3 regions of the Streptomyces sp. NPDC001351 genome follow, and region 2 is predicted to be linked to each of the others. Evidence: predicted binding sites of a transcription regulator. Region 2 holds the regulator's gene; each other region holds the start of a gene.
What was found. The regulator HrcA, encoded in region 2, represses chaperone genes, less so after heat shock. The targets are predictions, from matches to a motif close to TTNGCACTCNGNNNNNCNGAGTGCNAA.

Region 1: groES (co-chaperone GroES) is a predicted target of HrcA. The motif match lies at 7,577-7,603, and genes of this name have one in related genera.
Region 3: groL (chaperonin GroEL) is a predicted target of HrcA. The motif match lies at 7,885-7,911, and genes of this name have one in related genera.

Annotation. Positions count from the first base shown of each region.
Region 1 covers NZ_JBIAWS010000002.1:290,009-299,968, forward strand. The annotation lists gene ACFY1U_RS06975 (endo-1,4-beta-xylanase) at 1-77, shown strand, start outside; gene ACFY1U_RS06980 (LCP family protein) at 239-1,201, shown strand; gene ACFY1U_RS06985 (FG-GAP-like repeat-containing protein) at 1,284-2,678, shown strand; gene ACFY1U_RS06990 (YciI family protein) at 2,813-3,169, shown strand; gene ACFY1U_RS06995 (RNA polymerase sigma factor) at 3,216-4,490, shown strand; gene ACFY1U_RS07000 (methyltransferase domain-containing protein) at 4,491-5,666, opposite strand; gene ACFY1U_RS07005 (polysaccharide deacetylase family protein) at 5,756-6,688, shown strand; gene ACFY1U_RS07010 (polysaccharide deacetylase family protein) at 6,685-7,500, shown strand; gene groES (co-chaperone GroES) at 7,750-8,058, shown strand; gene groL (chaperonin GroEL) at 8,178-9,803, shown strand; gene ACFY1U_RS07025 (ester cyclase) at 9,868-9,960, opposite strand, start outside.
Region 2 covers NZ_JBIAWS010000001.1:149,841-159,800, forward strand. The annotation lists gene ACFY1U_RS00635 (Uma2 family endonuclease) at 1-261, shown strand, start outside; gene ACFY1U_RS00640 (DUF3097 domain-containing protein) at 239-1,054, opposite strand; gene ACFY1U_RS00645 (MBL fold metallo-hydrolase) at 1,089-1,817, opposite strand; gene hrcA (heat-inducible transcriptional repressor HrcA) at 1,969-2,985, shown strand; gene dnaJ (molecular chaperone DnaJ) at 2,986-4,122, shown strand; gene ACFY1U_RS00660 (nitronate monooxygenase) at 4,201-5,277, shown strand; gene ACFY1U_RS00665 (16S rRNA (uracil(1498)-N(3))-methyltransferase) at 5,274-6,026, shown strand; gene ACFY1U_RS00670 (VOC family protein) at 6,047-6,439, shown strand; gene ACFY1U_RS00675 (hypothetical protein) at 6,517-7,077, shown strand; gene ACFY1U_RS00680 (S41 family peptidase) at 7,123-9,960, shown strand, end outside.
Region 3 covers NZ_JBIAWS010000008.1:391,712-401,671, reverse strand. The annotation lists gene ACFY1U_RS29910 (ROK family protein) at 1-35, opposite strand, end outside; gene ACFY1U_RS29905 (ABC transporter substrate-binding protein) at 197-1,417, shown strand; gene ACFY1U_RS29900 (DUF3263 domain-containing protein) at 1,458-1,718, shown strand; gene otsB (trehalose-phosphatase) at 1,777-2,658, shown strand; gene ACFY1U_RS29890 (trehalose-6-phosphate synthase) at 2,717-4,108, opposite strand; gene ACFY1U_RS29885 (glucosyl-3-phosphoglycerate synthase) at 4,204-5,148, opposite strand; SAM riboswitch class I at 5,310-5,467, shown strand; gene thrC (threonine synthase) at 5,486-6,772, shown strand; gene ACFY1U_RS29875 (MoaD/ThiS family protein) at 6,817-7,092, shown strand; gene ACFY1U_RS29870 (cold-shock protein) at 7,544-7,750, shown strand; gene groL (chaperonin GroEL) at 8,075-9,697, shown strand; gene ACFY1U_RS29860 (NADH:flavin oxidoreductase) at 9,835-9,960, shown strand, end outside.

The sequences.
Region 1 (9,960 bases), on a different contig from region 2:
ACGGAGGTTCGGTGAGCTTCGGGTTCAACGGGTCCTGGAGCGGCAGCAATCCGGTGCCGGCGGTGACGCTGGGCTGAGGGTGAGATTTTCCGAAGAAAACCGTTCCGTGCCGTCGTCACTAACAATCCCCTAATAATTCGGACTTACGTTCCTGTCCGTGACGGGACTCGATGACAGCGCGGACGCGGGCAGACCCAGGGGCCGGCGGTCGAAGGCACTGAAGATCGCCGGCCTCACCATGGCGGGCCTGCTGGTGCTGGGCGCGGGTGCGGCGGGGTGGGCGTACTGGCACCTCGACCACAACATCAAGAGCGTCGACATCAACCAGGCGCTCGGCGACGACCGCCCCGCGAAGGCGGTGATCACACCCTCGCCGTCCGCGTCCCCCCTCCCGACCGGCTCCCTGAACATCCTGGTGCTGGGCTCGGACTCGCGCAGCGGCAAGGAGAACAAGGCACTCGGCGGGGGCAGCAGCTCCGGCGCCCGCTCCGACACGGCGATGGTCGTGCACATCGACGCGGGCCGGAAGAAGGCGACCGTCGTCAACATCCCGCGCGACACGCTCGTCACGCGTCCGTCCTGCCCGCTGAAGTCCGGCGGGTCGACGGCGGTGGCGTACAACTCGATGTTCAACAGCGCCTACTCGGTGGGCGGCGCGGTGTGCGCCGTGAAGACGGTCGAGTCGATCACGAACGTCCGCATGGACCACTACGTCGAGATCGACTTCTCGGGCTTCGCGAAGCTGGTGAACGCGCTCGGCGGCGTCACCGTGACCACCGGCCAGGACATCGACGACGACGACAGTCACCTCCACCTGAAGGCAGGCACCCACACCCTGAACGGCAAGCAGGCGCTGGCCCTGGCCCGCACCCGGCACGGCATAGGCGACGGCAGCGACCTCGGCCGCATAGGCCTGCAGCAGAAGCTGGTGAAGGCGCTGCTGGAGCAGATCTCCTCGACGAACCTGTTCACCGACCCCGCCAAGCTGTACACGGTGGCCGAGGCGGTGACCAGCAGTCTGACCACCGACACCGGCCTGGACTCGCTGAGCGAACTGGTCGGCCTCGGCGAGAGCCTGAAGGGCCTCTCCGCGGACCGGGTGAGGACGGTGATGATGCCGGTCGTGGCCGCGCCCTCGGACCCCAACCGGGTGGTGGCGAAGGAACCGGCGGCGAGCAGGCTGTGGGAATCCCTGCGCTGAAAGTGAGCCGGGGGACTACAACCATCGGGTGACACTGGGGGTCTCCTGGGTGACTGCATTGCCGTAACCAGGGGGATTCCAGATGTCCATCTCGCGTTCGTACAAAGCAACTTGGGCCGTGCCGATGATCGCCGGTGTGCTGGCGCTCGGGGGTGTTCCCGCGCTGGCGGGCAGCGCCGCGGCCGCTGCCCCGAAGACCGTCCGGGACGACTTCAACGGCGACGGTTACAAGGACCTCGCCATCGGCGCCCCGAACGCCACCGTCAGCGGCCGGCAGGGGGCCGGCGAAGTCGTCGTCATGTACGGCGGCCCGCACGGCCTCACCAAGGACCGGCGCACGGTCATCAGCCGTGCCAGCAGCGGCATTCCGGGCAGCCCCCAGTCGGGCGACTACTTCGGCGTCCAGCTGTCCAAGGGCGACCTGGACGGCGACGGGCGCACCGATCTGATCGTCGGGGAGGCGTCCTCGGAACGCGACGCGGTCGTCGTCTGGGGCGGCCAGCGCGGTCTGTCCGGCGGGGTGTCCGTGCCCGCCGCGGTCACCCAGGCCGGCGACTTCGACGGTGACGGCAAGCAGGACCTCGTCCTGTTCCGCGGGGGCCGCTCCGGGCACGACGAACCCAACGGCACCACGGCCACCGTCTGGACCGGCCCGATCTCCCGCACCGGCAAGCCGGCCGCCACCAGGGCCTTCGGCGCGACCGACCTCCAGTACGACGACGTCCTGGACACCGCCGCCGGCGATGTCAACGGCGACGGACGCGACGACCTCGCGCTGACCGACTACATCGGCGAGGGCGCCTCCACCTCCCGGTTCTACCTGGCCAACGCCTCCTCAGACGCCTTCACCCCCGCCAAGGCCCCCGAGGGCGACGGCGGGGTGGCCTTCGGCGACATCAACCACGACGGCTACGGGGACATCGTCCGGGGCGCCGAGAACTACAACACGGTCACCGTGGCCCTCGGCTCGGCCTCCGGTCTCAAGCCGCAGTCCACCTGGAAGACGTACAGCCAGAACACCGACGGTGTCCCCGGCGGCAAGGAGACCGTGGACGAGTTCGGCGCCGCGGTGGCGGTCGGCGACATCAACGGCGACGGCTACGACGACGTGGCCGTGGGCGCGCCCGGCGAGGAACTCGGCTACGACGACGGGGCCGGCACGGTCGACGTCCTGTACGGCACCCGAAGCGGTCTGACCGGAAAGGGCGCGCAGGGCTTCACCCAGAACACCAAGGGCGTCCCGGGAGCCGTCGAGACGAGCGACGGCTTCGGCGGCGCGGTCAGCCTCCTCGACATCAACGGCAACGGCTACGCGGACCTCGCGGCGGCGGCGCCCCACGAGAACGCAGGCGACGGCGCGGTCTGGTCCCTGCGGGGGCGTCCCACGGGCATCGTGACGGACGCGGCGTTCACCTTCGGCGGGCGGACGGTCGGGGCGCCGTACACGAAGGCGGCGTTCGGCTGGGAGCTGTCCTAGCAGGTCCTGGCAGGTCAGCGCTCCGGGAAAAAACTCCGAAGAAATACGCGGAGTCCGTCGATCCCGGCCTCTCCCGATCGACGCACTGGTGAGAGGCCGGGAAGGACCGGCCCCGTAGCGACCAAGGAGTCACCATGCCGCGTTACCTGTCGATGGTCCAGATCGACGAGAAGACCGCCCCCGCCGAGGGTCCCAGCGAGGCCCTGATGCAGCGCATGGGCGAGCTGATCGAGGAGATGACGAAGGCCGGGGTGCTGCTCGACACCGCCGGGCTCACGCCGACCGCCCAGGGGACCCGGGTGCGGTGGGAGAACGGGCAGCTGTCGGTGACCGACGGCCCCTTCACCGAGGCGAAGGAGGTCGTCGGGGGCTACGCGATCATCCAGGCCAAGGACATGGCCGAGGCGATCGAGTGGACCAAGCGCTTCCTGAAGGTGCACGAGGAGCACTGGACGGTCACCTGCGAGGTCCGGGAGATCATGGAGGGCTGAGCCGCTTCCTTGGCTGCGGGGACGTACGGGTGTCGAATGGGGGGCTGTGACCTCACAGCCCCCCACCACCGATGCCCGCTCCTCCGTGGAGACGGTCGTGGAGACCGTCTTCCGCATGGAGTCGCCGCGCATCATCGCCGGTGTCACCCGTGTCGTCCGGGACGTCGGCATCGCCGAGGAGCTCGCGCAGGACGCGCTGGTCGCCGCGCTGGAGCAGTGGCCGCGCGACGGCGTTCCCGACAACCCGGGCGCCTGGCTCATGGCCATCGCGCGGCGCCGGGCCGTGGACCTGGTCCGCCGCCGGGAGAACTATGCCCGCAAGCTGACCGAGATCGGCCGGGACCTGTCGGAGACCGCACCGCCCCAGGAGCCCGCCGACCCCGAGGACATCGACGACGACCTGCTGAGGCTCGTCTTCACCACCTGTCACCCGGTGCTGTCCGCGGAGGCCCGCACCGCCCTCACCCTGCGCCTGCTCGGCGGCCTGACCACGCAGGAGATCGCCCGCGCCTTCCTCGTCCCGGAGCCCACGGTCGCCCAGCGCATCGTCCGCGCCAAGAAGACCCTCGCCACCAGGAACGTCGCCTTCGAGGTGCCCTACGGCCCGGAACGCGAGGCCCGGCTCGGCTCCGTCCTGGACGTCATCTACCTGATCTTCAACGAGGGGTACGCCGCCACGGCCGGCGACGACTGGCTGCGCCCCGCGCTCTGCGAGGACGCGCTGCGCCTGGCCCGCGTGCTGTCCGCTCTGATGCCCAAGGAGCCCGAGGTGCACGCCCTGACCTCCCTCCTGGAGTTCCAGGCGTCCCGCGCGGCCGCCCGCACCGGTCCGGACGGCGAACCCGTCCTCCTCAAGGACCAGAACCGCCGCCGCTGGAACCGCATGCTCATCGCCCGCGGCATCACGGCCCTGCACCGCGCCGACGCCACCGCCACGGGCGCCCCGGGCCCGTACGCCCTCCAAGCCGCCATCGCCGCCTGCCACGCGCACGCGTACACCTACGAGGAGACCGACTGGAAGAGCATCGCGACGCTGTACGGCCTGCTCGCCGCCCGCGCCCCGTCCCCGGTCGTCGAACTCAACCGCGCCGTCGCCGTCTCCATGGCGGAGGGACCGGCACAGGGGCTGGCGATCGTCGACGCCCTGGCCGCCGAACCCACCCTGCGCGACTACCACCTGCTGCCCAGCGTCCGCGGCGACCTGCTGGCACGGCTCGGGCGCAGGGACGAGGCGCGCGAGGAGTTCGTACGGGCGGCGGGACTCGCGCGCAACGAACGCGAGCGGGAGCTGCTGCTGCGCCGTGCGGCCGATCCGTCCTGATCAGGCGGGGTGCCCGACAAGCATGGTCGGTGCCCCCGCCACACGCGTCAGGAACACGGTGGCCGAGCCCGGCCCCTGGGGCTTGACCTTCTTCCGCAGCTCCTCCGGCTCCACCGCCGAGCCCCGCTTCTTCACGGTCAGGATCCCGACCTCCCGCTCCCGCAGCAGGGCCTTCAACTTCTTGACGTTGAAGGGGAGTTGATCGGTGATCTCGTACGGGGTCGCATACGGCGTCGGCCGCAACTCGTCGGCGGTGATGTACGCGATGGTGGCGTCGACCAGCCCGCCGTCGAGTTCCTCGGCCACCTCGGCGACCAGATGGGCCCGGATGACGGCGCCGTCGGGCTCGTACAAGTACCGCCCTACGGGCCGGACTTGGGGGTCGGGCAACATGATGTCGGGCGAGGCCCAGATGCCGGCGAGCGACGGCAGCAGTGTCGCCCGCCGCGCGCCCGGTGTCCTGCCCGCGCCGAACCACAGCACCGCTTCCTTGACGTCCCCTCGGTCCGAGATCCATTCGGCCTCGGCCTCGGCGGGGATGGCTTCGTGCGGAATGCCGGGCGCGATCTTCAGCACACCGAGCGGCGCCTTGGACGCGGCGGACACGGCCCAGGACAGGGGAGGGGAGTAGGCCTCGGGGTCGAAGATCCGCCCTCGGCCGCCGCGCCGGGCCGGATCGACGAACACGGCGTCGTAGCCGGCCGTGTCCACCTCCGTGACGTCCGCCTCCCGCACCTCGATCAGCCCGGCCAGCCCGAGCGCGTCGGCGTTCGCGCGCGCCACGGCCGCCGTCGCCGGATCCCGGTCCACGGCGAGGACCCTGATCCCGGCCCGGGCGAACGCGATCGCGTCCCCGCCGATCCCGCAGCACAGGTCGGCCACGGACCGCACCCCCAGTGCCTGGAAGCACTCCGCCCGGTACGTGGCGACGCTCGCCCGCGTCGACTGCTCCACCCCGTTCGGCGTGAAGAACATCCGCTCCGCGTCCTCGGCGCCGAACTTGGCCGCCGCCCGCTGCCGCAGCCGCGCCTGTCCGAGTGCCGCCGACACCAGCCCGGCGGGGTGCTCGCGGCGCAGCCGGGTGGCGACGGCGAGCTCGTCGGCAGGGGCCGTGCCGCGCACCTCGTCGAGGAGGGCGCGGCCTTCGGGGGTGAGCAGGTCGGCGAGGTCGTTCACCGGCCCATTGTGGGCCAGTCGGTGGACGGTGCGCCTCCGGCCGCGTGGCGGGCCGGGATCCGGGCGCAGGCCTGCGAGGATCCGGCACCATGCGAGCAGTAGTACAAAACGATAAAAATCGTGCTTACGGGGTGACGTGGGTCCGCGGTGGAATCGCCGTGCTCGCCGTCGCGGCCATCGCCTCGGGCTGTGCCCAGTTCGGCGGCCCGCCGGTGCACCCGGCCCCCGGCCAGGAGCCGCCCCTGCACGCGCCCGCGGCCCGCGCCCTCGACTCGTACGCCACGAAGCTGCACAGCGCGTACCTCGCCCGCGCCGCCGCGGCGCGCCACTGGGACCTGGCGAAGGTCCCGCTGACGGCTCCGTCACCGCCCGTGAAGAAGCCGAAGATCAGGGCGCGCAAGGGCTTCGAGGTGGACGACCAGGAGGAGCTGAACCTCCCGCCCGTCTTCACGACCGTCCCGACCAAGCAGAAAGTCGTCTTCCTGACCATCGACGACGGCGCCGAGAAGGATCCGGCGTTCCTGCGGATGATGAGCGACCTGAAGATCCCGTACTCCGCCTTCCTCAGCAACTTCCTGGTCAAGGACGACTACGCCTACTTCCGTCGGATGCAGTCCGAGGGAGTGACCCTCAACAACCACACGCTCACCCACCCCTACCTCCCGGGCCTGTCGTACCGGGAGCAGAAGCACGAGATCTGCGGCATGCAGACGATCATGCGGAAGCAGTTCGGCCGGCGCCCGATCCTCTTCCGCCCGCCCTTCGGCAACTACAACCAGGACACCCTGATGGCCGCCAAGGCCTGCGGCATCAAGTACGCGCCCATCTGGGACGAGGAGGTCTTCGTCGACCACTGGGAGTACCGCGAGGACGACCGGGACCTGCACCCCGGCGACATCGTCCTCACCCACTTCCGCGGCCGTGACGAGTGGGACGGCACGATGGTCGACGACATGCGCCGCTTTCTGAACAAGGTCACGGCCGAGGGCTATGCGGTGGCCCGCCTGGAGGACTACCTGTGAGCCTGAGGGGCCTGGCGGCCGCCGCCCTGGCGTGCGCGCTCCTCACCGGCTGCGCCCAGTCCGTCGATCCCATCGAACGGCTGGGTGAGAAGGCGGCCCAGCGCGTACGGCCGCACGGGCCCACCGGAACACCCCGGCGGCCGTACCGCCGCTGGGGTCTCACGGCCCCGCTGCCGCCCGCCCCGAAGCCTTCTCGGGCGACGCGGGCCCGTACGGCGGGCAAGGGGCTGCCCCCGGTCGTGTCCCGCATCCGTACCCACGACAAGGTCGTCTTCCTGACCTACGACGACGGCGCCGAGAAGGACCCCCGCTTCGTCGACCTGGTCCGTGAACTGCGGCTGCCGGTCAGCATGTTCCTCACGGACAGCGTGGCCGGACCGGGGTACGGCCACTTCGCCCGGCTCCGCTCGGTCGGCGCGAGCATCCAGAATCACACCCTCGACCACCCCGCCCTGCGCGGCCTGTCCTACGCTCGCCAGCGCGCCGAGATCTGCGGCCAGCAGGACAGACTCGGATCCCGCTTCGGCAGCCGCCCCCGCCTCTTCCGCCCGCCCTACGGCACCTACGACACCACCACCCGCCGGGCGGCCGCCGACTGCGGCATCGCGGCCCTGGTCCTGTGGCGGGTGTCGATGACGGCAGGCGGCGAACTGACGTACCGGCGCGGCGCCCACCGGCTCCGTCCCGGCGACATCGTGGCCCTGGACCCGGACGAGGACTCGGGCCTCACCCTGAAGGAGCGCACGGTGCGATTGCTGAGACGCGTCCAGGAGGCCGGCCTGACGGTGGGCCGCCTGGAGGACTACGTCTGACGTCCCGTCCCGGCCCGTCCGGCGGGCGAGGACGAGGCCCTTCAAGCCGGTGAACCGGGGCGACGCGCCGCGGGCATTGGCACTCCGCTTGACCGAGTGCTAATCCCGGTCATAGTCTCGGCTCTGGCACTCCCCACTGGAGAGTGCCAACTACGCGACGGGCAGGTCCGGCACCCGCGACGACGGATCCACCTGGTCGCCACCTCAGACAGTTAACCCCGTGAGATCTCCGAAGGGGGAGGTCGGATCGTGACGACCACCAGCTCCAAGGTTGCCATCAAGCCGCTTGAGGACCGCATCGTGGTCCAGCCGCTCGACGCGGAGCAGACCACCGCCTCTGGCCTGGTCATCCCGGACACCGCCAAGGAGAAGCCCCAGGAGGGCGTCGTCCTGGCCGTGGGCCCGGGCCGCTTCGAGAACGGCGAGCGCCTTCCGCTCGACGTCAAGACCGGCGACATCGTGCTGTACAGCAAGTACGGCGGCACCGAGGTGAAGTACAACGGCGAGGAGTACCTCGTCCTCTCGGCTCGCGACGTCCTCGCGATCATCGAGAAGTAATTCACTTCAAGCATTTCTTGCTTGTGAGCTGCGCCCCGGGTTCCCGCGACCTTATGAAGCCGGGCGTCCGGGGCGCAGTTCGTTTCACCCACGTTTTCCGAGAGGGCTGAACCGCTCCCATGGCGAAGATCCTGAAGTTCGACGAGGACGCCCGTCGCGCCCTCGAGCGCGGCGTCAACAAGCTGGCCGACACGGTCAAGGTGACGATCGGCCCCAAGGGCCGCAACGTCGTCATCGACAAGAAGTTCGGCGCGCCCACCATCACCAACGACGGCGTCACCATCGCCCGTGAGGTCGAGGTCGAGGACCCGTACGAGAACCTCGGCGCGCAGCTGGTGAAGGAGGTGGCGACCAAGACCAACGACATCGCGGGTGACGGCACCACCACCGCCACCGTGCTCGCCCAGGCGCTGGTGCGCGAGGGCCTGAAGAACGTCGCCGCGGGTGCTTCCCCGGCGCTGCTGAAGAAGGGCATCGACGCGGCCGTGGCGGCCGTCTCCGAGGACCTCCTCGCCACCGCCCGCCCGATCGACGAGAAGTCCGACATCGCCGCCGTGGCCGCGCTCTCCGCGCAGGACCAGCAGGTCGGCGAGCTCATCGCCGAGGCGATGGACAAGGTCGGCAAGGACGGTGTCATCACCGTCGAGGAGTCCAACACCTTCGGTCTGGAGCTGGACTTCACCGAGGGCATGGCCTTCGACAAGGGCTACCTGTCGCCGTACTTCGTGACGGACCAGGAGCGCATGGAGGCCGTCCTGGAGGACCCCTACATCCTCATCAACCAGGGCAAGATCTCCTCCATCGCCGACCTGCTGCCGCTGCTGGAGAAGGTCATCCAGACCAACTCCTCCAAGCCGCTGCTGATCATCGCCGAGGACGTCGAGGGCGAGGCCCTGTCCACCCTGGTCGTCAACAAGATCCGCGGCACCTTCAACGCCGTCGCGGTGAAGGCCCCGGGCTTCGGCGACCGCCGCAAGGCGATGCTGCAGGACATGGCGATCCTCACCGGCGCCACCGTCATCTCCGAGGAGGTCGGCCTCAAGCTCGACCAGGTCGGCCTGGACGTGCTCGGCTCCGCCCGCCGCGTGACGGTCACCAAGGACGACACCACCCTCGTCGACGGTGCCGGCAACTCCGAGGACGTCGTCGGCCGCGTGGCCCAGATCAAGGCCGAGATCGAGAACACGGACTCCGACTGGGACCGCGAGAAGCTCCAGGAGCGCCTCGCGAAGCTGGCCGGCGGCGTGTGCGTGATCAAGGTCGGCGCCGCCACCGAGGTGGAGCTGAAGGAGAAGAAGCACCGTCTGGAGGACGCCATCTCCGCGACCCGCGCCGCGGTCGAGGAGGGCATCGTCTCCGGTGGTGGCTCCGCGCTGGTGCACGCCGCCAAGGTGCTCGAGGGCTCCCTCGGCAAGACCGGCGACGAGGCCACCGGTGTCGCCGTCGTCCGCCGCGCGGTCGTCGAGCCGCTGCGCTGGATCGCCGAGAACGCGGGCCTCGAGGGCTACGTCATCACCTCCAAGGTCGCCGAGCTCGAGAAGGGCCAGGGCTTCAACGCCGCCACCGGCGAGTACGGCGACCTGGTCAAGGCCGGTGTCATCGACCCGGTCAAGGTCACCCGCTCCGCCCTGGAGAACGCCGCCTCCATCGCCTCCCTCCTGCTGACGACCGAGACCCTGGTCGTCGAGAAGAAGGAAGAGGAAGAGCCGGCCGCCGCGGGCCACGGCCACGGCCACGCCCACTGACCTCGCTCAGTAGTCGGTACGAAGGCCCGGCACCCCTGGGGGTGCCGGGCCTTTCGCCGTCCTCCTACTGCTCCAGCCCCTCCAGCGCGCCCAGTTGCGCCATCAGCCCCAGCCGGTCGTACTGCCACCAGCCCTCGACGATCTTCCCTTCCTCATT
Region 2 (9,960 bases):
CTGGTCGAGGTCGTGTCCAGGGCCAGCGCACACCGCGACTACGTGACCAAACGATCAATCTACGCCGGGTCCGGCGTACCGGTGTACCTGATCGTCGATCCGGAGGCGGCCGCATGCCTCGTGCTCACCGAGCCGTACGGCAGCGGCGAGTGTGCCGACTATCGATGTCAGCGCAGCTGGAGGAACGGGGAGACACTTCACCTGCCGGTGCTGAACATCGCTGTCGACACCCGCGGGTTCAGGACTGTGTTGGAGCCGTGACGAAGTCGATCAGCTCCTCCACCCGCCCCAGCAGCTCCGGCTCCAGGTCCTTGTAGGACCCGACCCGCTTCAGGATCGCCTGCCACACCGCCCCGGTGTTCTCCGAAGGCCACCCCAGCGCCCGGCACACCCCCGTCTTCCAGTCCTGCCCGTGCGGGACCCGGGGCCACGCCTCGATCCCGAGCGACGACGGCTTCACCGCCTCCCAGATGTCGATGTACGGGTGGCCGACGACCAGCGCGTGCTCGCTCGTCACCGCCTCCGCGATCCGCCACTCCTTGGTGCCCGGCACCAGGTGGTCGACCAGCACCCCCAGCCGCGCGTCCGGACCCGGTGCGAACTCCTCGACGATCGACGGCAGGTCGTCCACGCCCTCCAGGTACTCCACGACCACGCCCTCGATGCGCAGGTCGTCGCCCCAGACCTTCTCGACCAGCTCGGCGTCGTGCCTGCCCTCCACATAGATCCGCCCGGCCCGAGCGACACGCGCGCGTGCGCCGGGGACGGCCACCGAACCGGAAGCGGTACGGGTGGGCCGTACAGGAGCCGCGCCGGAAGGCCGTACGAGCGTCACCACCCGCCCCTCCAGCAGGAACCCCCGCGGCTCCAGCGGAAACACCCGGTGCTTGCCGAAGCGGTCCTCCAGGGTGACCGTGCCCGCCTCGCAGCGGATCACCGCGCCGCAGAAACCGGTGCCCGGCTCCTCGACCACCAGACCCGGTTCCGCCGGGACCTCCGGAACGGGCTTGGACTTCTTCCACGGCGGGGTCAGATCGGCAGAGTACTGGCGCATTCGAGTGACGATAGGAGAAGCCGTCGGACGGCGGCTACGACACGCCGAAACGTGCCGCCAGCTCCTCCCGCTGTCTCCGCACGAACCCCGCATCCACCACCGCTCCGTGACCGGGCACGTACAGCGCGTCCTCCCCGCCCAGGTCGAGGAGCCGGTCCAGAGCGGCCGGCCACTGTGACGGTACGGCGTCGGAGCCGGCCTGCGGTTCGCCGGACTCCTCCACCAGGTCGCCGCAGAAGACGACCTCCGGGGAGCCGGGCACCAGCACCACGAGATCGTGGGCCGAGTGGGCCGGTCCGACGTTCGCCAGCAGCACCTGCCGGCCGCCGCCCAGGTCGAGCGTCCACTCGCCGGAGACGTGATGCCGGGGCGGGACCAGCGCGTCGACCGCCTCGTCCGCCGCCCGCGTGTCCAGCCCGTTGCCCACCGCGTCCGCCCGCAGCTCCTCGCGCGCGTGCCGGCCGTCCAGCACCGTGTCGATGCCCACCGCGCCGTACACCTCCGCGCCCGCGAACGCCGCCACCCCGAGGACATGGTCGAAATGGGGATGCGTGAGCGCGAGATGAGTCACACGGTGACCGGCGAGCTCCTGCGCCTCGGCACGCAACCGCGCGCCCTCCGCGAGGCTCGACCCCGCGTCGATCAAGAGCGCCGTGCCCTCCCCGACGACCAGCCCCGTCGTGCAGTCCCAGCCCGGAAGACGGCACCGCCCGACGCCGGCCGCCAGCCGCTCCCACCCCAGCTCTTCCCAAGTCATCGTCATACGGCGACGCTAGCGGTACGCCCCGTTCAACAGGGGCCGACCTTGCCCCGGGTGTACCCCACCGCCGTACACTTGCCGGTAACGGCTGGCACTCGGACGGACAGAGTGCCAGGCGAGCGCCGAGGGGACGACTTCTGGAGGTGTGCGCTGGATGCTGAGTGAACGACGGCTTCAGGTATTGCGCGCCATCGTCCAGGACTATGTCGGCACCGAGGAGCCGGTGGGGTCGAAGGCCCTCACCGAGCGGCACAACCTCGGAGTGTCCCCGGCGACGGTACGCAACGACATGGCGGCGCTGGAGGACGAGGGGTTCATCGCCCAGCCGCACACCAGCGCGGGGCGCATCCCCACCGACAAGGGCTACCGGCTGTTCGTCGACAAGCTCGCGGGCGTCAAGCCGATGTCCGCGCCCGAGAAGCGGGCCATCCAGAACTTCCTCGACGGCGCGGTGGACCTCGACGACGTGGTGGCGCGGACGGTTCGGCTGCTCGCCCAGCTCACCCGGCAGGTCGCCGTCGTGCAGTACCCGTCCCTGACCCGCTCGACCGTGCGGCACGTGGAGCTGCTCTCGCTCGCCCCCGCGCGCGTGATGCTCGTGCTGATCACCGACACCGGCCGGGTCGAGCAGCGCATGGTCGACTGCCCGGCGCCGTTCGGGGAGGCCTCGCTCGCGGATCTGCGGGCGCGGCTCAACAGCAAGGTCGCGGGCCGCCGCTTCGCCGACGTCCCGCGGCTCGTGGAAGACCTGCCCGAAGGCTTCGACGTCGAGGACCGGGGTACGGTCTCGACAGTGCTCTCCACACTTCTGGAGACACTGGTCGAGGAGAACGAGGAACGGCTGATGATCGGCGGCACCGCCAATCTGACCCGTTTCGGGCATGACTTCCCCCTCACCATCCGCCCCGTCCTGGAGGCGCTGGAGGAGCAGGTCGTGCTCCTCAAGTTGCTTGGCGAGGCGGGGGATTCGGGCATGACGGTGCGCATCGGGCACGAGAACGCCTATGAGGGACTCAACTCCACTTCCGTGGTGTCGGTCGGCTACGGTTCGGGCGGCGAGGCAGTCGCCAAGCTCGGCGTGGTCGGACCGACCCGCATGGATTACCCGGGAACGATGGGAGCGGTACGCGCAGTGGCACGGTACGTCGGACAGATCCTGGCGGAGTCGTAAGTGGCCACGGACTACTACGCCGTTCTCGGCGTGCGCCGCGACGCGTCGCAGGAAGAGATCAAGAAGGCCTTCCGGCGGCTCGCGCGCGAGCTGCACCCGGACGTGAACCCGGACCCGAAGACCCAGGAGCGGTTCAAGGAGATCAACGCCGCTTACGAGGTGCTCTCCGACCCGCAGAAGAAGCAGGTCTACGACCTCGGCGGTGACCCGCTCTCGCAGGCCGGCGGCGGTGGCGCGGGCGGCTTCGGCGCGGGCGGCTTCGGGAACTTCTCGGACATCATGGACGCGTTCTTCGGTACGGCGTCGCAGCGCGGCCCGCGCTCGCGCACCCGCCGCGGCCAGGACGCCATGATCCGGCTGGAGATCGAGCTCGACGAGGCGGCCTTCGGCACCACGAAGGACATCCAGGTCGACACGGCGATCGTCTGCTCCACCTGTAACGGTGAGGGCGCGGCGCCGGGCACCTCCGCCCAGACGTGTGACATGTGCCGCGGCCGCGGTGAGGTGTCGCAGGTGACGCGGTCCTTCCTGGGCCAGGTCATGACCTCACGGCCGTGTCCGCAGTGCCAGGGCTTCGGGACCGTGGTCCCTACGCCGTGCCCGGAGTGCGCGGGCGACGGACGGGTCCGCTCCCGCCGTACCCTCACGGTCAAGATCCCGGCCGGTGTCGACAACGGCACCCGTATCCAGCTCGCGGGTGAGGGCGAGGTCGGCCCCGGCGGCGGTCCCGCCGGTGACCTGTACGTCGAGATCCACGAGCTGCCGCATCCGACCTTCCAGCGGCGCGGCGACGACCTGCACTGCACGGTCACCATCCCGATGACGGCCGCGTCCCTCGGCACCAAGGTGCCGCTGGAGACGCTGGACGGCATGGAGGAGGTCGACATCCGGCCCGGCACCCAGTCCGGGCAGTCGATCCCGCTGCACGGGCGGGGGGTCACGCACCTGCGCGGCGGGGGGCGCGGCGACCTGATCGTGCACGTCGAGGTGCAGACCCCGACCAAGCTGGACCCGGAGCAGGAGCGGCTGCTGCGGGAGCTTGCCAAGCTGCGGGGTGAGGAGCGGCCGCAGGGGCAGTTCCAGCCGGGGCAGCAAGGGTTGTTCTCGCGGCTGAAGGATGCGTTCAACGGGCGCTGACCGTGTGCTGGGGGCTCCGCCCCCAGGCCGGAATGGGCCGGATTCGGACTTGTTCGGAGGACGTGACAACATGCCGTCATGTCCTCCGCACTGACCGATCTCTTCCCTCATCCGATCGTGCAGGCCCCCATGGCGGGCGGTGTCTCCGTGCCGCATCTGGCCGCCGCCGTGTGCGAGGCCGGGGGGCTCGGGTTTCTCGCCGCCGGGTACAAGACGGCCGACGGCATGTACCAGGAGATCAAGCAGCTGCGGGGGATCACCAGCCGCCCCTTCGGTGTGAACCTCTTCATGCCGCAGCCCGAGTACGCCGACCCCGGCGCCGTGGAGATCTACGCCCACCAGCTGGCCGGGGAGGCCGTCTGGTACGAGACCGAGCTCGGCGATCCGGACAGCGGCCGGGACGACGCCTACGACTCCAAGCTCGCCGTGCTGCTCGACAACCCCGTGCCGGTGGTCTCCTTCCACTTCGGGGTCCCGAGCCGCGAGGTCCTCGACTCCCTCCGCCGGGCCGGCACCGTCACGCTGGTCACCGCCACCACCCCGGAGGAGGCCCTCGCCGTGCAGCTGGCGGGCGCCGACGCGGTGATCGTGCAGGGCGTGGAGGCCGGCGGTCACCAGGGCACCCACCGGGACAACCCGGAGGCGGACGGCACCGGCATCGGGCTGCTCCCGCTCGTCGCCCAGGTCCGCGAGACCGTGAGCATCCCGATCGTCGCGGCCGGCGGCATCATGCGCGGCGGGCAGATCGCCGCGGTGCTGGCCGCGGGCGCGAGCGCGGCCCAGCTCGGCACGGCGTTCCTCGCCACCCCGGAGTCCGGCGCGAACGCCGTCCACAAGCAGGCGCTCACCAACCCGCTGTTCGTGCGCACCGAGCTGACCCGGGCGTTCTCCGGCCGTCCGGCCCGCGGCCTGGTCAACCGCTTCCTGCGCGAGCACGGCCCGTACGCCCCCGCCGCCTACCCGGAGGTCCACCACCTCACCTCGCCCCTGCGCAAGAAGGCAGCCGCCTCCGGCGACGCGCAGGGCATGGCGCTGTGGGCGGGGCAGGGGCACCGCATGGCGCGCGAGCTCCCGGCCGGGCAGCTGGTGGAGGTCCTCGCCGCCGAGATCGACATGGCCAGGACAGCGTTGACGGGCAAGGGAGACCTGCGATGACCGCGCCGGTGTTCGTCGTCGGATCGCTGGCGGGCGTGGGGCCCGGCTCGATCGTCGAACTGGACGGTCCCGAGGGACGGCACGCGGTGTCCGTGCGGCGGCTGCAGCCCGGTGAGGACGTGGTGCTGACGGACGGTCTGGGCCGCGGTGCCGCCGGTGCGGTCGTGCGGACGGAGGGCAAGGACCGGCTGTTCGTCGAGCCCGTCGAGTTTCCCGTCGAGCCCGAGCCCAGCCCCCGTATCACCGTCGTCCAGGCCCTGCCCAAGGGGGACCGCGGCGAGCTGGCCGTCGAGACGATGACCGAGACCGGCGTCGACGCGATCGTGCCGTGGTCAGCGGCCCGCTGCATCACCCAGTGGAAGGGCGAGCGGGGGCTGAAGGCCCTCGCCAAGTGGCGGGCCACCGCCCGCGAGGCCGGCAAGCAGTCCCGCCGGCTGCGCTTCCCGGAGGTCACGGACGCGGCGACGACCAAGCAGGTTGCCGCACTTCTCGCCAAAGCCGACTTCGCCGCCGTCCTGCACGAGGACCGCGACTACGACAGCGAGCCGCTGGCGACCGCCGAGCTCCCCTCCTCGGGCGAGATCGTGCTGGTCGTGGGCCCCGAAGGGGGCGTGTCGGAACAGGAGTTGGCGCTGTTCTCGGAGGCGGGTGCGAAGGCGTACCGGCTCGGGCGTAGCGTGCTGCGTACATCGACCGCGGGCACCGCGGCGACCGCCCTGCTCCTGGGCCGCACCGGCCGCTGGTCCTGAACGATCACGGGGGAAACACCATGGAACTCGCCCAAGTCCGGCTCCTCGTCAGCGACTTCCCCGCCTGCTACCGCTTCTACGCCGAGGTCCTCGGCCTCAAGCCGCAGTCGGGGGCGACCGCGGGCCCGTACGAGAAGTTCAGCCCGGCCACCGGCTCGGCGGGCATCGCCCTCCAGGACCGTTCGATGATGGCCGAGGTGCTGGACGAACTGGGCGACACGGCAACCGGCCACCGCTCCCTGGTGGTGCTGCGCGTCGACGACCTCGACAGCTACTGCGAACAGATCGCCACCCGGGGCGCCGTCCTCCTGCACGGCCCGGCCCCCATGACGGACCGCATGCGGGTCGCCCATCTCAAGGACCCCGAGGGGAACCTGGTGGAGTTGCAGGAGTGGCTGCTGCTGCGCGGCTGACCGGTAGGCGCCCGCGGGCGCGTTCGTGACCGTATGCGCTCTACCGCCGGACGGCCCACGGTGGCAGGCTGCCGTCCATGGGGGCATTGAGGCGGATTTGGCGGCGGCCGCGAGGACGGCGGGCGGCGGCCGCGATGGGGCTTGCCGTGCTGGGCGTCGGCGGAGCCGTGGCCTGTGATCCGGGTGGGCTGAACTCGGCGGCCGTGGCGTACACGACCGACCAGACCGCGACCAAGGAGCTGAAGCGGCAGCACGTCGACGTGCAGTGGCTCAGCTGCACCGCCAACTACGGCAACAACAAGGTCTCCACGCGGACGGCGCCCTCGGCGAGCGAGACCACGGTCGCCAACGTCGACTGCCAGGGACAGACCAAGGACCGACGGGAGATCACCGTCACCGGCAAGGTCACCCGGGCCGTCAACGGCGCCTGTGTGCGCGGCGACCTCACCGCCAAGGTGGGCGGCAAACAGTGGTTCCATGTGACGGGGCTCGGCAACTGCAACGCGACACCGTCGCCCATCGTCAACAACCCCTCGGGCGGGAACGGCGGGCAGCCCGGCGCCACCGTCACCGTGACGGTCACCAGGACCATCTGGTGCAAGGGGGATCCGAAGTGCTGGCCCGTCGAGGGCAAGTGATCCAAACCGCTGACCCCGGGTGGGGCCGCTGCGTAGGGTGATCGGGTGACACAGCCTGCGACGCCTGCCTATCTCCGGTTTCCGCATCTGCGGGGCGAGTTGGTCGCCTTCACGGCAGAGGACGACGTGTGGCTCGCCCCCGTCGACGGCGGACGCGCCTGGCGGGTCAGTGCGGACAACACGCCGGTCACCCTGCCCCGCATCTCGCCCGACGGCACGACCGTCGCCTGGACCTCCACCCGCGACGGCGCCCCCGAGGTGCACATCGCCCCGGTCGCCGGCGGACCCTCCAAGCGGCTGACCCACTGGGGCAGTTGGCGCACCCAGGTGCGTGGCTGGACCCCGGACGGACAGGTCCTCGCGATCACCACGCACGGCCAGGCCAACCTCCGCCGCAGCTGGGCGCATGCCGTCCCGCTCGACGGCGGACCCTCCACCGTCCTGCCGTACGGCCTCGTCGGGCATGTCGCCCACGGGCCGAGCACCGTCCTGCTCTCCGCACCCATGGGGCGCGAGGCCGCCTGGTGGAAGCGGTATCGCGGGGGCACGGCGGGCAAGCTGTGGATCGACCGGGAGGGGCAGGGCGAGTTCGTACGGCTGCATGAAGAGCTCGGCGGGAACCTGGAGTCCCCGGTGTGGGCGGGGGAGCGCATCGCCTTCCTGTCCGACCACGAGGGTGTCGGGGCGCTGTACTCCTCCCTCGCCGACGGCTCCGACCTGCGCCGGCACACCCCGCTGGACGGCTTCTACGCCCGGCACGCCTCCGGCGACGGCACCCGGGTCGTCTACGCCTCCGCCGGTGAGCTGTGGATCCTCGACGACCTCGACGGCGCCGAGCCCCGCCGTCTCGACATCCGACTCGGCGGACAGCGTGCCGAACGCCGGCCGTTCGCCGTCAACGCCTCCCACTGGTTCGGCTCGGCGGCCCCCGACCACACCGCACGCGGCAGCGCGGTCGCCGTGCGCGGAGCCGTCCACTGGGTCACCCACCGCTCCGGTCCCACCCGTGCGCTCGCCGCCGAACCCGGCGTACGGGCCCGGCTGCCGCGCACCTTCCGCGCCGAGGGCGAGGAATGGGTGGTGTGGGTGACGGACGCGGAGGGCGAGGACGCCCTGGAGTTCGCGCCCGCCACCGGACTGGCACCCGGCGCCACCCCGCGCCGCCTCGCCGCCGGACAGCTCGGCCGCGTCCTCGGGCTCGCCATGGCACCCGACGGCAGCCGGGCCGCGGTCGCCGCGCACGACGGACGCGTCCTGCTCGTCGAGCGGGAGACCGGCGAGGTCCGCGAGATCGACCGCAGCGAGGACGGGGACGTCACCGGCCTCGTCTTCTCGCCCGACTCGGCCTGGCTCGCCTGGTCCCACCCCGGCCCGCGCCCGCTGCGCCAGCTCCGCATCGCCCACACCACCGACCTGACGGTCACCGAGGCGACCCCGCTGCGCTTCCGGGACTACTCACCCGCCTTCACCCTCGACGGCAAACACATCGCCTTCCTCTCCAACCGCTCCTTCGACCCGGTCTACGACGAGCACGTCTTCGACCTCGCCTTCGTGGTCGGCGACCGCCCGCACCTGATCACCCTCGCGGCGACCACGCCTTCGCCCTTCGGCCCGCAGCGGCACGGACGCCCCTTCGACACCCCCGACAAGGACGAGACGCCCGACAGCGAGGGCACCCCGGCCACCCGCATCGACCTCGAAGGCCTCGCCGACCGGATCGTGCCCTTCCCGGTCGAGGCCGCCCGCTACTCCGGTCTGCGGGCCGCGAAGGACGGCGTGCTGTGGCTGCGCCACCCGGTGCAGGGCGTCCTCGGGGTGTCCAGGGCCACCCCCGACGATCCCGACCCCAAGACCGAGCTGGAGCGCTACGACCTCGTCCAGCATCGCCTGGAGCACCTCGCCGCCGACGCCGACCACTTCCGGGTCAGCGGCGACGGCAAGCGCGTCCTGCTGTGGACCGACGGACGGCTGAAGGTCGTACCCAGCGACCGGCGCGCGTCCGGCGACGACGCGAGCGACACCAACATCACCGTCGACCTGACCCGGGTACGGCAGACCGTCGATCCCTCGGCCGAGTGGCGGCAGATGTACGAGGAGACCGGCCGCATCATGCGGGACCACTTCTGGCGGCCGGACATGAGCGGCGTCGACTGGACCGGGGTACTCGACCGCTACCGGCCGGTCCTGGACCGCGTGGCCACCCACGACGACCTCGTCGATCTCCTGTGGGAGGTGCACGGCGAGCTCGGCACCTCGCACGCCTATGTGATGCCGCACCGCGGATACGGCAGCGGGCCCCGGCAAGGGCTCCTCGGTGCCGACATCTCCCGTCACAAGGACGGCAGTTGGCGCATCGACCGCATCCTGCCGACCGAGACCTCCGACCCCGACGCCCGCTCCCCGCTGGCCGCGCCGGGCGTCGCGGTGCGGGCCGGGGACGCGATCGCCGCGGTGGGCGGGCAGCCCGTGGACCCGGTGACCGGCCCCGGACCGCTGCTCGTCGGCACGGCGGGCAAGCCCGTCGAGCTGACGATCTCGCCGGCCGGCGGGGGCGAGGTGCGGCATGCAGTCGTCGTGCCGGTCGCGGACGAGGAGCCGCTGCGGTACCACGCGTGGGTCGCGGACCGGCGGGCCTACGTCCATGAGAAGTCCGGCGGGCGGATCGGCTATCTGCACGTCCCCGACATGCAGGCGCCGGGCTGGGCCCAGATCCACCGGGACCTGCGGGTCGAGGTGGCCCGGGAGGGCCTCGTCGTGGACGTCCGGGAGAACCGGGGCGGCCACACCTCGCAACTGGTCATCGAGAAGCTGGCCCGGCGGATCGTCGGCTGGGACGTGCCGCGCGGAATGCGGCCGGAGAGCTATCCGCGGGACGCTCCGCGC
Region 3 (9,960 bases), on a different contig from region 2:
GTGCCGCCCACATCCAGGGCGATGACATGTCTCACGGGGGACAGTGTGGCCCGAGGACCCGCAAGAGGTCTAGTCCACTTACGTGGTGTAGACCTATCGTGTCCACATGTTGAACAGCGAGACAGTAGGGTTGGGGTCAACAGCAGTGCAGCGGCGGGGTAGGACAGGAACGATCGCGGCGGTGTCCGCACTGGGCATGACGGCGGTCCTCGGCGGCTGCGGCCTGACCGGCGGCGGCTCAGGAGACGTCACTCTGAAGCTGATCGCCGCGGACTACGGCGACTCCGCCGACAACAGCTCCCAGAAGTACTGGGACCGGCTGGTCAGGGAGTACGAGAGCAAGCACTCCGGTGTGAAGATCGACGTCACCGTGTACTCCTGGAACGACGTGGACCGCAAGGTCAAGGAGCTGGTCGACGCGGGCGAGGCGCCCGACATGGCGCAGATAGGCGCGTACGCCGACTACGCCGACAAGGGCCTGCTCTACTCGGCCGACGACATGCTCTCCATCAGCACCCAGGCCGACTTCGCCTCCCAGCTGGCCACCGCCGGACAGGTGAAGGGCGTGCAGTACGGGCTGCCGTTCGCGGCCTCCACGCGGCTGCTCTTCTACAACAAGACCCTCTTCAAGAACGCCGGGCTCACCCCGCCGAAGACCTGGAACGAGCTCGCCGCCGACGCCAAGGTGCTCAAGGCGCGCGGGGTGAAGTTCCCGTACGCGCTGCCGCTCGGCCCGGAGGAGGCGCAGGCTGAGACCATGCAGTGGCTGCTGAGCGGCGGCGGCGGTTACACCGACACCGTCGGCACCTACGGCATCGACTCCGCGCAGAACATCGACACCTTCAACTGGCTCAAGGACGACCTGGTCGACAAGGGCCTGACCGGTCCCGTCGCGCCCGGCAGCCTCAACCGCGCCACCGCCTTCGCCGCCTTCGCCAAGGGCGACGTCGGCATGCTCAACGGCCACCCCTCGCTGATGAAGATCGCCGCGAAGAAGGGCGTGAAGTTCGGCATGGTGCCGATGCCCGGCAAGGACGGCGTGAGCAAGAACGCCATGGGCGTCGCCGACTGGATGATGGCCTTCAAGAAGAACGGCCACGCCGAGCAGGTCGGCAAGTTCCTCGACTTCGTCTACAGCGAGAAGAACGTGCTCGCCTTCTCCCGCGAGTACGACCTGCTGCCGGTCACCACCTCCGCCTCCGACATCATGAGCACGAGCCGGCAGGACGCCTCCCTGGAGCCGTTCCTGAAGCAGCTGCCGCTGTCCGAGCTCTACCCCGTCGACAAGACCTCCTGGGCCTCGGTCGCCGTGGCCGTCAAGAAGCACATAGGCAACGCGGTGGCCCCCGGCGGCAACCCCGCGGCCACCCTCGCGCAGCTGGAGTCGACGGCGTCCATGGCGGAGAGCTCGCATTAGCCGCGGGGCGCTGTCAGTTGCGCGGGTTACGGTTCAGGACATGGACCAGGAGCAGCGGGGAGGCCGCCAGCCGCGCGAACCTCTGGGCGAGCGCGAGCGGGCAGTCCTCGCCCTCGAGCGCCGGGGCTTTCCGGGCCCCGGCGCCAAGGAGCGCGCCATACGCGAGGAGCTGGGCCTGGCCCCCGTCCGCTACTACCAGCTGCTCAACGCCCTGCTGGACGACGAGCGGGCCCTCGCCCACGACCCGGTGACGGTGAACAGGTTGCGCAGGGTGCGCGAGACACGCCGAGCGGAACGCTGACGGCCGGCGCTCCCCTGAGCCATGGGTGCGCCCCGCCCCGCGCGGTTATGGTCACCGTATGGGCACCCATACGGACACGGACTCGACGCACTCCATGGACCCCCTGCCGACGCCCACCACGCAGGCAGGCAGGGACGGACTCGCCGCGATCCTCGCGAACCCCGCGAAAACGGTGGTCGGCCTGGACTTCGACGGCACCCTCGCCCCGATCGTGGCGGACCCCGAGCAGGCCCGCGCCCACCCGGAGGCGGTGCCCGCGCTCGCCGCCCTCGCCCCGCGGATCGCCTCCGTCGCGGTGGTCACCGGCCGCCCGGCCGGCGTCGCCGTGCGGCACGGCGGCTTCGCGGGCGTCCCCGGCCTGGAGCACCTGGTGGTCCTCGGCCACTACGGCGCCGAACGCTGGGACGCGGTCAGCGGCGACGTCACCGCGCCCGCCCCCCACCCCGGCGTCGCCGCGGTCCGCGCCGAACTCCCCGGCTTCCTCGACCGCATCGGCGCCTGGCAGGGCACCTGGATCGAGGAGAAGGGCCGCGCCGTCGCGGTCCACACCCGCCGCGCCTCCGACCCCCAGGCCGCCTTCGAGGCCCTGCGCGCCCCCCTCACCGACCTCGCCACCCGCCACGGCCTGATCGTCGAACCCGGCCGCCTGGTCCTCGAACTGCGCCCCCCGGGCACCGACAAGGGAGTGGCCCTCCTGGAGTACGTCCGCGAGATCGACGCCTCGGCGGTCCTCTACGCCGGCGACGACCTCGGCGACCTCCCCGCCTTCGCGGCCGTCGACAAACTCCGCTCCGACGGCACCCCCGGCCTCCTGGTGTGCAGCGGCAGCGACGAGGTCACGGAACTACGGGAACGAGCGGACCTCGTGGTGGACGGCCCGGAGGGGGTCGTACGCCTGCTGCGGGGCTTGGCGGATTCCTTCAGCCCGTCCGGCGTTTGAGGACAAGGCCCCTTAAGGGCCGAGAAGGCGGGGGCCTGGGGGCGGCAGCCCCCAGACCTCAGCCTCGCAAGGCCTCCAGCTGATCAAGAAACCACTGGGCAGGCGGCAACGCCGTAGCCGCAGCGGCAAGCCGCTTAGACCGCTCGGCCCGCTCAGCCGCCGGCAGGCACAACGCCGCGTGCAGCGCCTCCGCCGTAGCGATCACGTCGTACGGATTCACCGTCAGCGCATCCTCGGCCAGCTCCTCGTACGCCCCCGCCTCCCGCGACAGCACCAGTGCGCAGCCCTCGTCGGAGACGACCGGCACCTCCTTCGCGACGAGGTTCATGCCGTCCCGGATCGGGTTGACGAGGGCCACGTCGGCCAGTCGGTAGGCGGCCAGCGAGCGCGCGAAGTCGTCCTTGACGTGCAGCACGACGGGGGTCCAACCAGGCGTCCCGAAACGGGAGTTGATCTCCTCGGCCACCCGCTGCACCTCGGCCGTGTAGTCGCGGTACACGGCGAGGTCCTGCCGGGAGGGATAGGCGAACGCGACATGCACGACCCGCTCCCGCCACTCGGGGCGGTCCTCCAGCAGCTGCCGGTACGCCAGCAGCCCGCGCACGATGTTCTTCGACAGCTCGGTGCGGTCGACCCGCACGACCGTCCTGCGGCCGGCGCCGATCTCCTCCTTCAGCGCGGCCATCCGCTCGGCCACATCGGCCTCGTGCGAGCGCTTGCGCAGGAAGTCCGCGTCCGCGCCCAGGCCGTGCACGCCGATCTCCGTGCCCCCGAGGCCGCCCACCACCGCCGTGGCGCACGCCGTGAACGCGTCCGCCCAGCGCCGGGTCAGAAAGCCCAGCCGGTCGGCGCCCAGCATGCCGTGCAGAAGCTGCTCGGCGATGTCGTCCGGCAGCATCCGGAAGTAGTCCACCGGTGCCCACGGCGTGTGCGAGAAGTGCCCGATGCGCAGGTCGGGACGGAGCTCGCGGAGCATGCCCGGCACCAGACACAGGTGGTAGTCCTGCACCAGCACCGCCGCGCCCTCGGCCGCCTCCTGCGCCAGCGCCTCGGCGAAGGCCCGGTTGTAGGTCTCGTACGACGCCCACTGCCGCCGGAACTCCGCGTCGAAGACCGGCTCCAGCGGCGTCTGGTACAGCATGTGGTGCACGAACCACAGCACCGAGTTCGCGATGCCGTTGTACGCGTCGGCGTGCACGCCGGCCGGGATGTCCAGCATCCGCACCCCGCCCTCGCCGGCCCCGCGCCGTACCGCCTCGCGATCGCCGTCGGACAGGGCCGAGCACACCCACAGGGCGTCCGCGTCGGGCCCGATCGCGGAGAGGCCGGAGACCAGCCCGCCGCCGCCACGCCTGGCGGCCAGCGAGCCGTCCTCCTGCACTTCGTACGAGACCGGGCCGCGGTTGGACGCGACCAGCACCTGATGACCAGCGCCGTGCGTGGAAGCCATACGCCTCAACCTAGCCCGGCCCGTAAACGCTCAAACGTACGGCTGCGCTCTGCGAGTGGACCGTATACACCGCCCACGCCGCGTAACGCGCCGCCTCAGGCGACCTTGCGCGACGCGTACTCCGTGATCTCCACCATCGGCGGCCGCTCCTCCGTGTCCACGGAGTAGGTGCGCGGCTCGAAGCCGTCCTCGCCCCGTTCGAACTGGGTGAGGGAGGGACGGATGAGGTGGCCGCGGGCCAGCCTCAGCTGTGCCGTGCGGTAGATCGCGGCGGACATCCGGCCCAGCGCCTGCCCGTCCTGGTGGCGGTGCTTGCGCACCCCGACGTCCACCTGGGCGAGTGCGTCGAGGCCCACCAGGTGCAGGGCGTCGACCAGCATGCCCAGCTCGACGCCGTACCCGACGGGGAACGGCAGCTGTTCCAGCAGGCTGCGCCGGGCCGCGTACTCACCGCCGAGCGGCTGCACGAAGCCCGCCAGCTGCGGCCAGTGCATGTTGAGCAGCGGGCGCGCCATCAGTTCGGTGACCCGGCCGCCCTGGCCCTGGGCGCCGGCCAGCGGACGGTCGTACATGCCCTTGACCAGGTCGACCGCCGGGTCGGTGAGCAGCGGGCCGACGATCCCGGAGACGAAGTCGGAGGAGAACTCCTTGAGGTCGGCGTCGATGAAGCAGACGATGTCCCCGCTCGTGACCAGGAGCGAGCGCCACAGCACCTCGCCCTTGCCGGGGACGGTCGGGATACGGGGCAGGATGTCGTCACGGTGGACGACCCTGGCCCCGGCCGCCGCGGCGACCTCGGACGTACGGTCGGTGGACCCGGAGTCGACGACGACGATCTCGTCGACGAGCGGAACCTGCTGCATCAGGTCGTGACGGATGATCGCGACGATGTCGCCGACCGTCTCCTCCTCGTTGAGCGCGGGCAGCACGACGCTGACCGACTGTCCCGTGCGCTGCTTGGCAGCGAGGATCTGGTGGAGAGGGCGGTCGGTCAGGGACCAGGAGCGGGTGCTCAGCCAGCGCTCGACTTCTTCCAGCACGTAGGCGGCTCCTCTGCGTTCTCTCGGCGAAGACCGGATCATCATGTGATCCATCTCGCGGTTCGGACGACTATCTCAACTGTCCTGGCCTTCCGTTACAGTCTTGAACAACGCTGGTGACCATCGCATGTCGGGGTCGCCCGGCGTTCACAACCGCATACCGCTCATCCAGAGGGGCAGAGGGATACGGCCCGATGAAGCCCCGGCAACCCTCCAGCCGGTCTCGTAACCGATCGATGCTGATCGTTCCGCGAGGCTCCCGGCTAGGGAAGGTGCCAAATCCGTCTCACGGCGAGATGCGTCGTGAGGAAGATGAGGAGAAAGGGCCTCGCCTCACATGGCTGCGCAGACTGTTGCAAGCACCACCGACTCCACGACCGTCGACCTCGGTCCCGCCGCGGCGCTCTCCTGCCGCGAGTGCGGTCACCAGGTGCCCCTCGGCCCGGTCTTCGCCTGCGAGGAGTGTTTCGGCCCGCTCGAGATCGCGTACGACTTCTCGGCCTACGACACCGAGGAGCTCCGCAAGCAGATCGAGGCGGGTCCCGCGAACATCTGGCGTTACGCGCCCCTGCTGCCCGTCCCGGCGGACGTGGCGGACAAGCCCAACATCAACCCCGGTTGGACCAAGCTCGTCAAGGCCGACAACCTGGCCCGCGAGCTGGGCGTGACCGGCGGTCTGTACGTCAAGGACGACTCCGGCAACCCGACGCACTCCTTCAAGGACCGGGTCGTCGCCCAGGCCATCGAGGCCGCCCGCGCCTTCGACTTCACCACCCTGTCCTGCTCGTCCACCGGCAACCTGGCCGGTGCGGTGGGTGCCGCCGCCGCCCGCGCCGGCTTCCGTTCCTGCGTGTTCATCCCGCACGACCTGGAGCAGGGCAAGGTCGTCATGGCCGCGGTCTACGGCGGCGAGCTCGTCGGCATCGAGGGCAACTACGACGACGTGAACCGCTTCTGCTCCGAGCTGATCGGCGACCCGGCCGGCGAGGGCTGGGGCTTCGTCAACGTCAACCTGCGGCCGTACTACGCCGAGGGCTCCAAGACCCTGGCGTACGAGATCTGCGAGCAGCTCGGCTGGCGGCTGCCGGACCAGCTGGTCGTGCCGATCGCCTCCGGCTCGCAGCTGACGAAGATCGACAAGGGGCTGCAAGAGCTGATCAAGCTCGGCCTCGTCGAGGACAAGCCGTACAAGATCTTCGGCGCCCAGGCCGAGGGCTGCTCGCCGGTGTCGGTGGCCTACAAGGCCGGGCACGACGTGGTGCGGCCGCAGAAGCCGAACACGATCGCCAAGTCGCTGGCCATCGGCAACCCGGCGGACGGGCCGTATGTGCTGGACATCGCTCGCCGTACCGGTGGGGCGGTGGAGGACGTGAACGACGAGCAGATCGTGGACGCGATCCGGCTGCTCGCCAGGACCGAGGGAATCTTCGCGGAGACCGCCGGTGGCGTGACCGTGGGTGTGACGCGCAAGCTCATCGAGAACGGTGTCCTCGACCCGACGCTGACCACGGTCGTCCTCAACACGGGAGACGGTCTGAAGACACTGGATGCGGTGGCTGGCACCGGGCTCACCGCCACGATTCGCCCGAGCCTGGAGTCGTTCCGCGAGGCCGGCCTCGCGTAGTTCCCCGTGCCCCTTAAAAGCCATACCCCGACCGGAGGTTCATCGTGAGCGTCAACGTCCGTATCCCCACCATCCTGCGCACCTACACCGGCGGCCAGGCCGAGGTCACTGCTGAAGGTGGGACCCTCGGCGAGGTCATCGCCGATCTGGAGAAGAACCACACCGGTATCGCCGCGCGTGTTCTCGATGACCAGGGCAAGCTTCGCCGCTTCGTCAATGTCTATGTGAACGACGACGACGTGCGGTTCGAGCAGGGGCTGGAGACGGCGACTCCGGACGGGGCGGGCGTCTCGATCATCCCGGCCGTGGCCGGAGGCTGACCGAAACAGGTCGGACGACCGATTATTACCGTCGGTAACGCTGATTACCGAGAGTTCATCGAATTGCCCCCTCCGTGAGAGAAGCGGAGGGGGCAATTCTGCATGGTTGAGCACGGTACAGTTGGGGAACCTGCTCGACTCCGCTTGCCGCGTGCATATGAGTTCCTACTTCTCGGGCAGCGAGAAGTAGCCAAAGTGTGCAGGTTTTTTGCGCCTTATGCTCCATTTATGGGGCCCGACTTGCCCTGAATTCGGGCGAATTCTCCGTAAATTCCGGACCGGTCGTGCCCGGAATTCTCGTCCGATTGACCTGTTGCAGACGGCAGTTGGACAGATACATTCAGCCGCGGTCGACGCGTTCCGGCGCACGCCCCCAACCGTGGGGGGTGAGGTCTGACCCGGATCCGCGAAGTGTGGATCTGTGCAAGGGCCAGTAATAGGGGAGTTAGGCATGGCTCAGGGCACCGTCAAGTGGTTCAACGCGGAGAAGGGGTACGGCTTCATCGCGGTCGACGGTGGTGCGGATGTTTTCGTCCACTACAGTGCGATTCAGATGGACGGCTACCGCACCCTGGAAGAGGGTCAGCGGGTCGATTTCGAGATCTCGCAGGGCCAGAAGGGGCCGCAGGCGGACATGGTCCGTCTGGCGACCAGCTGAAGCACGCGCCGGGTTAACTGCAGCGACGTTCTTCTGTTCTTGATCGAAGGGCCCGCACCTGAGGGTGCGGGCCCTTCGGCATGTCCGGCGGCGGGCCCGGGCGGCCCGTCGCCCCGGCTGTTCCCTGAGGGGCGCTTGCACTCGACCATGCCGAGTGCTAATCATTGGCGTTAGCACTCTGAAGGTGAGAGTGACAAAGATGGACCGGGTCGGTGAGGCCCGCAGGCCAGGTGGGGCAAGGAACCACGAGGCGTGCGTGCCGTCCGTCGCGGGCGCGGGCGCGGTCCGAAGGAATCACCCCCAGTCCTGGAGGGACCACTTCACATGGCCAAGATCATCGCGTTCGACGAGGAGGCGCGGCGCGGCCTCGAGCGCGGCATGAACCAGCTCGCGGACGCCGTGAAGGTGACGCTCGGCCCCAAGGGCCGCAACGTCGTCCTCGAGAAGAAGTGGGGCGCCCCCACGATCACCAACGATGGTGTCTCCATCGCCAAGGAGATCGAACTCGAGGACCCGTACGAGAAGATCGGCGCCGAGCTGGTCAAGGAAGTCGCCAAGAAGACGGACGACGTCGCCGGTGACGGTACGACCACCGCGACCGTGCTCGCCCAGGCCCTGGTCAAGGAAGGCCTGCGCAACGTAGCCGCCGGCGCCAACCCGATGGCCCTCAAGCGCGGTATCGAGAAGGCCGTCGAGGCCGTCTCCGGTGCCCTGCTCGAGCAGGCCAAGGATGTCGAGACCAAGGAGCAGATCGCTTCCACGGCCTCCATCTCCGCCGCCGACACCCAGATCGGCGAGCTCATCGCCGAGGCCATGGACAAGGTCGGCAAGGAAGGCGTCATCACCGTCGAGGAGTCCCAGACCTTCGGTCTGGAGCTGGAGCTCACCGAGGGTATGCGCTTCGACAAGGGCTACATCTCGGCGTACTTCGCCACCGACATGGAGCGGATGGAGGCGTCGCTCGACGACCCGTACATCCTGATCGCCAACTCCAAGATCGGTTCCGTCAAGGACCTGCTCCCGCTCCTGGAGAAGGTCATGCAGTCGGGCAAGCCGCTGCTGATCATCGCCGAGGACGTCGAGGGCGAGGCCCTGTCGACCCTGGTCGTCAACAAGATCCGCGGCACCTTCAAGTCCGTCGCGGTCAAGGCCCCCGGCTTCGGCGACCGCCGCAAGGCGATGCTGAACGACATCGCCATCCTCACCGGTGGCGAGGTCATCTCCGAGGAGGTCGGTCTCAAGCTCGAGAACACCTCCCTCGACCTGCTGGGCCGCGCCCGCAAGGTGGTCATCACCAAGGACGAGACCACCATCGTCGACGGCGCCGGCTCCACGGAGCAGGTGCAGGGCCGGGTCAACCAGATCCGTGCCGAGATCGAGAACAGCGACTCGGACTACGACCGCGAGAAGCTGCAGGAGCGCCTGGCGAAGCTCGCCGGCGGTGTCGCGGTCATCAAGGCCGGTGCCGCCACCGAGGTGGAGCTCAAGGAGCGCAAGCACCGCATCGAGGACGCCGTCCGCAACGCGAAGGCCGCCGTCGAGGAGGGCATCGTCGCCGGTGGTGGCGTGGCGCTCATCCAGGCGTCCAGCGTCTTCGAGAAGCTGGACCTCGAAGGTGACGAGGCGACCGGCGCCAACGCCGTGCGCATCGCGCTCGAGGCCCCGCTGAAGCAGATCGCCGTCAACGCCGGCCTCGAGGGCGGTGTCGTGGTGGAGAAGGTGCGCAACCTGACCCCGGGCCACGGCCTGAACGCCGCGACCGGCGAGTACGTCGACCTGGTCAAGGAAGGCATCATCGACCCGGCGAAGGTCACGCGCTCTGCCCTGCAGAACGCCGCGTCCATCGCCGCGCTCTTCCTCACCACCGAGGCCGTCATCGCCGACAAGCCGGAGAAGGCCGCCGCGCCCGCCGGTGGCGGTATGCCGGGCGGTGACATGGACTTCTGATCGGCCTCCGGCTGATCCGGGTTCCACCGAGGGCGGCACTCCCTGGAAACAGGGGGTGCCGCCCTCGGGCGTGTCCGAGGTCATAGGAGAATTGCTTAAGCGGGTGCAACAATGCGTGTGCACATACCATTCGGTTAATGCAGCCATCGCACGAGGAGCCCACCCACGTGACCACCGCCCCCTCCCGCGCCGCCGAGGTCCTCTCCCGGCCCACCGCGATCAACGGCCTGACCGTCCCCAACCGCATCGTCATGGCGCCCATG